Regions from separate parts of the Spirillospora sp. NPDC047279 genome, predicted to be linked through region 1. Evidence: riboswitches for the same ligand, from Rfam matches in the RefSeq annotation. Region 1 holds a riboswitch; the other holds the start of a gene.

Region 1 (4,187 bases):
AGCGCGGCGGTGATCCGGTCGAGGACCACGGCCAGGTCGAGCTCGGCGTTGAGGTCGGCGACGATGTCGTTCAGCCGCCGGACGAGGCGGGCACGCTCGGCCATGTGGTGCTGGGCGACCTCGTCCTCCTCGACCGGGTGGTAGACGCCGACCCAGCCGAGCAGCGTGCCGTCGCGGTCCTGGAGGGCGCTGGTGTCGATGCGGACGTCGATCAGGTGGCCGTCGCGGTGGAAGCGGCGGGTGGCGATCGAGATCTGCGCGCCGTCGCCCTCGCCCGCGCGCCGGGTGAGCAGGCGTTCCTGGACGGCGTTGTGCTCGGCCTTCAGCTCGTCCGGCACGATCGGCGGCACCCGGCCGAGCATCTCCTCGGCACTCCAGCCGAACATGCGCTCGGCCGCCGGATTCCACACCGTCACCCGGAACGAGCGGTCCACGGCAACGATCGCATCCGCCGCGCACTCGATGACCGCGCGGAGGATCGGGTCGTGAACCGAAAGCTGCACGTGTGTATCGTGCCACCGGATCTTGCGGTGCCGCCGGGCATCCAGTGCCGAAACGTTTCCACCGGCGACCGCGTTCTCCCGCAAACCTTCGCCGTCGGGATCGTTCACCGGCCGTTCACGCGGCGGCAGAGTCGATCTTGCCGTCGTTCCGGCCGCCGCCCCCGCCGCCGCCGAGCCCGGCGACCCGGCCGACCAGCAGCGTCGCGATTCCGGCCACCAGGAACGACAGCAGCGAGGCGCTCATCCAGCTCTGCGCGGTGAACCCGATCGCCTCCTGGACGTCCTGCCAGAAGCCGGCCCACCAGCTCACCGTGCCGGGGTTGATCAGCTGGTACGTGACGAAGCCCACCGCCCAGGCGGCGATCATGCCCCAGCGGGACGGTGCCGTGACCGAGGTGTTCCAGTCGCCCCGCCGGCCGCTCTGCCCGAGGGGGGACGACCCCCCACGCCCCCCGTCCGGCGTGGTGGGCTTCGCCCGTGAAAGCCGTCCCCGCCCCAGGAAGAAGTCCGCGGCGAGCACGCCCAGCATGGGCACGAAGACCGAGCCGATCAGTGACAGGAAGCTCGCGTAGTCGCCGATGTCGAGGATCAGCGCCAGCCCGGTGATCAGCGCGCCGAGCGCGACGGTCAGGACCCGGCGGTCGGCGCGCGGCACCAGGTTCTGGATGGAGACGGCGGTGGAGTAGACGTTGGCGAACGACTGGTCGGCCTCGCGCAGCACGAACACGGCGAAGAAGAGCGTGCCCAGTGTCACGCCCAGGAACGGGTCGAAGATCTTGGTGGAGTCGCCCGCGACCAGCGCCAGGGCCAGCAGGCCGAGGACGTAGGCGATGATCTGGGTGGCCGAGTAGCCGACCGCCGCGGCGCCGAACGCGCTGCGGGCACTGCGGGCGTGCCGCGTGTAGTCGGCGGCCACCGGCACCCAGGAGATCGACACGGCGAGCGCCGCGTCGGCGCCGATCCAGAACCCGCCCCACGAGCCCTCGGTGAGGTCGGGCAGCGGCTCGCGCAGCAGCTGGACGTAGAAGTAGACGAGCGCGATCATCACCGCGACCGTCACGTACCTGCGCAACATCCGGACCGAGCCCAGCGGCCAGATGGTCAGGACCGTGGTGAGCACGCCCGCCGCGATCACGTACCCCCAGCGCGGCACGCCGTCCCAGAGCGCCCGCGCCGCGTCCGCGATCACGATCAGCTCGAACGTGCCCCAGCCGATGAGCTGGGCGATGTTGAGCACGGTCGGCACGTACGACAGGCGCGCGCCGAACAGCCCGCGCAGCAGCACCATCGCGGGCTTCCCGGTGATCGCGCCGGGCGCCGCCGACAGGCCCAGCATCAGCCCGCCGATGGCGGTGCCGACGGCCATGGCGACGATGCCGGCCACGATCGACAGGGTCGGCACGCCGTTCGCGTCCGGCGCGAGCACGGTGTACGCGCCGGAGAAGGCGAACAGGCTGACCCCGAGGTTGGCCCAGAAGGCGCCCTGGTCCCAGAAGCTGAGGACCTTGGGCGCCGGTTCGTCGAGGGTGTACGGCACCTCGTCACGAGGGCGTTCACGCAGGCTGGACGTCATCGAGCACGCTCCCTACGCCGGCATTACCCGGACAGGTTCATGCGGTCGGCGACGCCCTTGCCGTCCGTGGACGACCAGTCGCCCTCTCAGCCCGGTCGGCCCGAGCTCCCGCGGTGGGGTGAGGCTGTGAACGGGACGAATCGTACATCGTCCCCGCCGGATCGTGTCAGGCCACGTAGGGCGGCCCCGCCGCGTCGCCCTCCATCGGCCGTCCGGCCTCGGCCCAGCGCTTCATGCCCCCGTCGACGTTCTTGGCCAGCCATCCGGCCTGGTTGAGCGCGACCGTCACCTGCGCCGACCGGGCGCCGGACCGGCAGATCACGTAGACGTCCTGATCGCGCGGGATCTCCCCGGCACGATCGCTCAGCTCGGCCATCGAGATGTGCGCGGCCCCGGGCGCGTGCCCGGCGTCCCACTCATGTTGCTCACGGACGTCGAGAAGGTAGGCGCCCTCCGGAACCTCGGCCGCGTCCACGGCCGGGACGTCGTCCCCGAAAATCATCACTCCTCCATGGAACCGCGCGGAACCCTCCCGCGTCGAATCACGCATGCGGTATCGGACGCTCCTTTACATGACGCCCGGCATAGCCATGATCATGTCACTGGCCGCCTGCGGCGAGGAACCGGCCTCCAGCTCCCCCGGCAACACGACCGCACCGACGTCCGTCTCGCCCTCCGCCTCCAAGGACGCCCTGACCGTGCAGGTCAAGGCCTCAGAGCAGGCGGCGGCCAAGGACTGGACGCTCAACTGCGAACCCGTGGGAGGCGATCATCCCGACGCGGCGAAGGCCTGCGCGGCCCTGACCAAGGCCCAGGACCCGTTCAAGGCCCCGCCCGCCGACCAGATGTGCACGAAGATCTACGGTGGCCCCCAGGTCGCCACCGTCAAGGGCACCTGGCAGGGTAAGCCCGTGGACGCGAAGTTCACCCGCGGCGACGGCTGCGAGATGAGCCGCTGGCAGAAGCTCTCGCCTCTGTTCGGCGGCGTCCCCCGGTAGACCGCTGACGAGTCCACCCCGTTCGGACTCGGTCAGCTGGAGAAGGCCCCGGTCGGCGCGCGACCGGGGCCTTCTCATGTCGGCGGCCTTCCTTCAGGGTCTTCTCACTTCAGGAGCCGGGACATGCGGCGGTCGGCGAGCGGCTTGCCGCCCGTCTGGCAGGTGGGGCAGTACTGCAGGGACGAGTCGGCGAACGACACCTCGCGGATCGTGTCGCCGCAGATCGGGCACTTCTGGCCCGTCCGGCCGTGCACGCGCAGGCCGGTCTTCTTCTCGCCCTTGAGGTCCTGCGCCTCCAGCCCGCGCGACCGCTCCACCGCGTCGTTGAGGGTGGTCACGATCGCCTCGTGCAGGGTCGCGATGTCGTCGTCGGTGAGCGAGGAGGCCATCTTGAACGGCGACATCCTGGCGACGTGCAGCACCTCGTCGGAGTAGGCGTTGCCGATGCCGGCGATCACCTTCTGGTCGCGGAGCAGGCCCTTGATCTGCGTCCGCCGCCCCTGGACGATCCCGGCCAGCCGTTCGGTGGTGAACGACCCGTCGAGCGGATCGGGCCCCAGCGAGGCCACCCCGGGCACCTCGGCGGGGTCGCGCACGAGGTAGACGGCCAGGCCCTTCTTGGTGCCGGCCTCGGTCAGGTCGAAGCCGGACCCGTCGTCGAGGTGCACCCGCAGGGCCAGCGGATTCTTACCCCCCGGGCGTACCGGTTTGGTGGGCACCTCGTCCCGCCAGCGCAACCATCCGGCCCTGGCCAGGTGAACGACCAGGTGCAGGCCGTCGATGTCGAAGTCGAGGAACTTGCCGTGCCGGGCGACACCGGTGACGGTCAGACCGCCGAGCGAAGTGATCGGCGGGTCGTACGTCTTGAGCGCGGAGATGGCGAGAACATCGACTCGGGCGACCGCGTGGCCGGTCGCGCGCTCTCGCAGGAAGGTGGCGAGCGCCTCCACCTCAGGTAGCTCGGGCATGCTCAACAGTATCCGTGACATCCGATGTCCACAGCCCTGTGGATACCTGTGGACAACCCTGTGAGAAACTCGCGATCGCCTGCGGTGTGGGCAGATCGGGACCGGCAATACCTCAATGAATGCCCACAAAAGCCGCCACGCGCCT
Region 2 (4,187 bases), on a different contig from region 1:
CCAGGGGCACGTGCATCCCGATCAGCAGGGCCAGCCCGCCGGCGTCCAGGGTCCGTTCGTCGGGCCAGGCCAGCGTCACCGCCAGCGCCGCGCCCGCCAGGACGGCAGCGATCAGGCCGTCCACCGTCTCCGGCCGCATCCCGCGCACGCTCACCACGCCAATACCGTAGCCGACCCCTCCCTTGACCTCCGGCCGGGTGCCCGTCGCGGTGTGTCCCGAGGGTGCCGGCCGTCAGCCCGCCGCGGGGCCGAGCCAGGTGAGCGCGGCGGTGACCATCGCGGTCACGCCGGCGGTCACCGTCGGCTCGATGACCGGGGCGAACCCCGGCGAGTGGTTGGACGGGACGTCCTGCTCCACCCGGTCGTTCTTCAGCGCCGTCAGGAACGTCTCCGGGTCGCAGCCGCCGAAGAGCCAGTAGCAGATCGGCACCCCGGCCGAGGTGGCGAAGTGCCCGACGTCCTCGCTGCCCGTCGCCGGCCCGGGGTCGATGACGTGGTCGGCCCCGAAGCGGTCGCGGAACGCCGCCATCGTGCGCTCGGTGGCCGCGGGGTCGTTGGTCACCACGGGGAAGGTGTACTCCGTGCCGATCTCCGGGCCGCGCGGCGCGCCGGAGGCGGCCGCCTCGGCCTTGATGACGCGCTCCACCGCCGCCAGGACCTTGCCCCGCACGGCCTCGGTGAACGTCCGGATGTTGATCTTGAGTTCGGCCTCGTCCGGGATGATGTTGTCCTTGGTGCCCGCCTGGATCGCCCCCACCGTCACCACGGCGGTGTCGTTGCCCGAGACCTCGCGCGACACCACGGTCTGCAGGCGCATGACGGTCGCGGCCGCCATGACGACCGGGTCGATCGTGGTCTCCGGCCGCGAGCCGTGCCCGCCCCGCCCGTACATCCGCACGTCCAGGGCGTCCGTCGCGGCGAAGGCCGGCCCGGCGTGGGCGCCCAGCCAGCCCGCGGGGAACGGCCCGACGTGCTGGCCCAGCACGACGTCCGGCCGGCCGAACCGGTCGTAGAGCCCGTCGTCGACCATCGCGCGGGCACCGGCGCCGATCTCCTCGGCGGGCTGGAAGACCGCCAGCACCGTGCCCGACCAGGAGTCGCGCGCCCCGTTCAGCAGGTCGAGCGCGCCGAGCAGGCAGGTCACGTGCATGTCGTGCCCGCACGCGTGCATCACGCCGTCGGTCTCGCTCGCGTACGGCAGCCCGGTGCGCTCGGTGACCGGCAGCGCGTCGAAGTCGGCGCGCAGCAGCACCATCGGCCCGGCGCCGTTGCGCAGGGCCCCCACCACCCCGGTCCGGCCGACGCCGGTCGTCACCTCCAGCCCGAGCCCGGTGAGCCGTTCGGCGATCACCCCGGCGGTGCGGTGCTCGGCGAACGAGAGCTCCGGATGCGCGTGGAGATCCTTGTAGAGATCGGTCAGGGCGGGCCGGATCTCGTCCAGCCCGGCCACTGCGTCGGTCGACATTGATTACCCCCCGTGACGGCTGATACCCCGTCGCCGCGCACGCGAATACCGCGCCGGACGCGGTTGCGGCAACCGGGGTCCGCCGGGTTAACGTCGGGCACGACAGATCGCGGGGGCCCGGCGAACCGGGCTGAGATAGCGGCTGGGACGGCCGCTGACCGCTGGAACCTGACCGGGTAATGCCGGCGTAGGGAGAGATCGAGTCGTCATGAACGACACCGTGGTTTCACATTCCCGCAAGACCTACCTCCAGGGCTCGCGCCCCGACCTGCGGGTGCCGATGCGCGAGGTGCCGCTGACCAACGGGGACGCCGTGGTCCTGTACGACACCTCGGGGCCGTACACCGACCCCGCGTACGAGACCGACGTGCGGCGCGGGCTGCCCGCACTGCGCGCCGGGTGGATCGCCGAGCGGGGCGACACGGCCGAGTACGAGGGCCGTCCCGCGCGTCCCGAGGACGACGGCCGCAAGCCGGCCGACCCGCTGCGCGACCGGGCCGCGTTCGCCGCGCGCCGCCCGCGCAGGGCGTCCGGCGGGCCGGTCACCCAGCGCGCGTACGCGCTCCGGGGTGACATCACGCCGGAGATGGAGTACGTCGCGCTGCGCGAGGGCGTGACGCCGGAGTTCGTCCGCGCCGAGCTCGCGGCCGGGCACGCCGTGCTGCCCGCCAACGTCAACCACCCCGAGATCGAGCCGATGATCATCGGCCGGAACTTCCTGGTCAAGGTCAACGCCAACATCGGCAACTCGGCGGTGGCGTCCTCCATCGAGGACGAGGTGGAGAAGATGACCTGGGCGACCCGCTGGGGCGCCGACACGATCATGGATCTGTCGACCGGCCGCGACATCCACACCACCCGGGAGTGGATCCTGCGCAACTCCCCCGTCCCGGTAGGCACCGTCCCGCTCTACCAGGCGCTGGAGAAGGTCGGCGGCGACCCCGCCGCGCTCACGTTCGACGTCTTCCGCGACACCGTGATCGAGCAGGCCGAGCAGGGCGTCGACTACATGACGGTCCACGCGGGCGTGCTGCTGCCGTACGTGCCGCTCACCGCCCGCCGCAAGACCGGCATCGTCTCCCGGGGCGGCTCGATCATGGCGGCCTGGTGCCTGGCCCACCACCAGGAGAACTTCCTCTACACCCGGTTCCGCGAGCTGTGCGAGATCTTCGCCGCGTACGACATCACCTGGTCGCTGGGCGACGGCCTGCGCCCCGGGTCGATCCACGACGCCAACGACGAGGCGCAGTTCGCCGAGCTGCGCACGCAGGGCGAGCTGACCGCGATCGCCGCCGAGTACGGCAACCAGGTCATGAACGAGGGCCCGGGGCACGTCCCGATGCACAAGATCAAGGAGAACGTCGACCTCCAGCAGGACTGGTGCGGCGGGGCGCCCTTCTACACGCTCGGGCCGCTGACCACCGACATCGCGCCCGGCTACGACCACATCACCTCGGCCATCGGCGCCGCGATGATCGGCTGGTACGGCACCGCGATGCTCTGCTACGTCACGCCCAAGGAGCACCTGGGCCTGCCCGACCGCGACGACGTCAAGGCCGGCGTGATCGCGTACAAGATCGCCGCGCACGCCGCCGACCTCGCCAAGGGGCATCCGGGCGCCCAGGCGTGGGACGACGCGTTGTCGGACGCCCGGTTCGAGTTCCGCTGGGAGGACCAGTTCAACCTCTCCCTCGACCCGGACACCGCCCGCTCGTTCCACGACGAGACGCTGCCCGCGGCCCCGGCCAAGACCGCGCACTTCTGCTCGATGTGCGGTCCGCACTTCTGCTCGATGAAGATCACCCAGGACGTGCGCAGGTACGCGGACGAGAACGGCCTCACCGGCGCCGACGCGCTCGCCGCCGGAATGCGCGAGAAATCGGCCGAGTTCCAGGCCTCCGGCGGCACGGTCTACCTTCCCGTCGCGCCCGCCGACGGCTGACGGACTAAGTCCACGGCCTCGGGGTAACACAGCGCGCACCACGGAGGTGATCGATGGGCGTTCGAGATGGATGGGGCAGGTTCACCGGCCGGCGGCGGATCCGCCGCGTCGCCAGGGAGGTCTTCGACTGGCGGGAGCTGCGGCCGGGCCAGGGCGAGGCGATGGAGCACCTGCTCCGGGGGCGCGACGTCCTGGTGGTGATGCCGACCGGCAGCGGCAAGTCGGCGGCCTACCAGGTGCCGGCCCAGTTGCTGGACGGCCCGACGATCGTGATCTCTCCGCTGATCGCGCTGCAACGCGACCAGATGCTCGTGCTCGCCCGGCGGAACGCCGGCGGCGCGGTCGCCGTCAACTCGGCCCAGCCGGCCGGTTCCAGCGCGGACTCGCTGGAGCAGGTGCGGGCGGGCAAGGCCGAGTACGTCTTCCTCGCTCCCGAGCAACTGGCCAAACCCGAGGTCGTGGACCGGCTCCTGGCGGCGAGGCCGTCGCTGATCGCGGTCGACGAGGCGCACTGCGTCTCGGCCTGGGGCCACGACTTCCGGCCCGACTACCTCCAGCTGGGCCGGGTCATCGAACGGCTCGGCCACCCTCCGGTCATCGCGCTGACCGCCACCGCGTCGCCGCCGGTCCGCGAGGACATCGTCGCGGCGCTCGGGCTGCGCGACGTCCGGCAGGTCATCCGGGGGTTCGACCGGCCCAACATCTCGCTGAAGGTCCGCCGCTTCGCCGACGACGGGGCCAAGCGGCGGGCGCTCGCGCAGGACGCGGCCTCCCGCGAGG

Evidence for each region. Region 1 has a riboswitch for thiamine pyrophosphate ahead of ABZ810_RS26590 (cytosine permease). Riboswitches for the same ligand answer to the same signal wherever they lie in the genome.
Region 2: linked by a shared signal. The riboswitch ahead of thiC (phosphomethylpyrimidine synthase ThiC) and the one ahead of ABZ810_RS26590 (cytosine permease) in region 1 are both predicted to bind thiamine pyrophosphate.

What each region holds. Positions count from the first base shown of each region.
Region 1 covers NZ_JBEYUA010000010.1:287,899-292,085, reverse strand. Annotated here, with positions in the region: gene ABZ810_RS26595 (PAS domain S-box protein) at 1-503, opposite strand, end outside; gene ABZ810_RS26590 (cytosine permease) at 619-2,076, opposite strand; TPP riboswitch at 2,068-2,198, opposite strand; gene ABZ810_RS26585 (rhodanese-like domain-containing protein) at 2,243-2,575, opposite strand; gene ABZ810_RS26580 (SSI family serine proteinase inhibitor) at 2,649-3,074, shown strand; gene ABZ810_RS26575 (DNA-formamidopyrimidine glycosylase family protein) at 3,179-4,042, opposite strand.
Region 2 covers NZ_JBEYUA010000022.1:77,332-81,518, reverse strand. Annotated here, with positions in the region: gene ABZ810_RS40380 (histidine kinase) at 1-157, opposite strand, end outside; gene ABZ810_RS40375 (amidohydrolase) at 233-1,465, opposite strand; TPP riboswitch at 1,565-1,678, shown strand; gene thiC (phosphomethylpyrimidine synthase ThiC) at 1,674-3,407, shown strand; gene ABZ810_RS40365 (ATP-dependent DNA helicase RecQ) at 3,461-4,187, shown strand, end outside.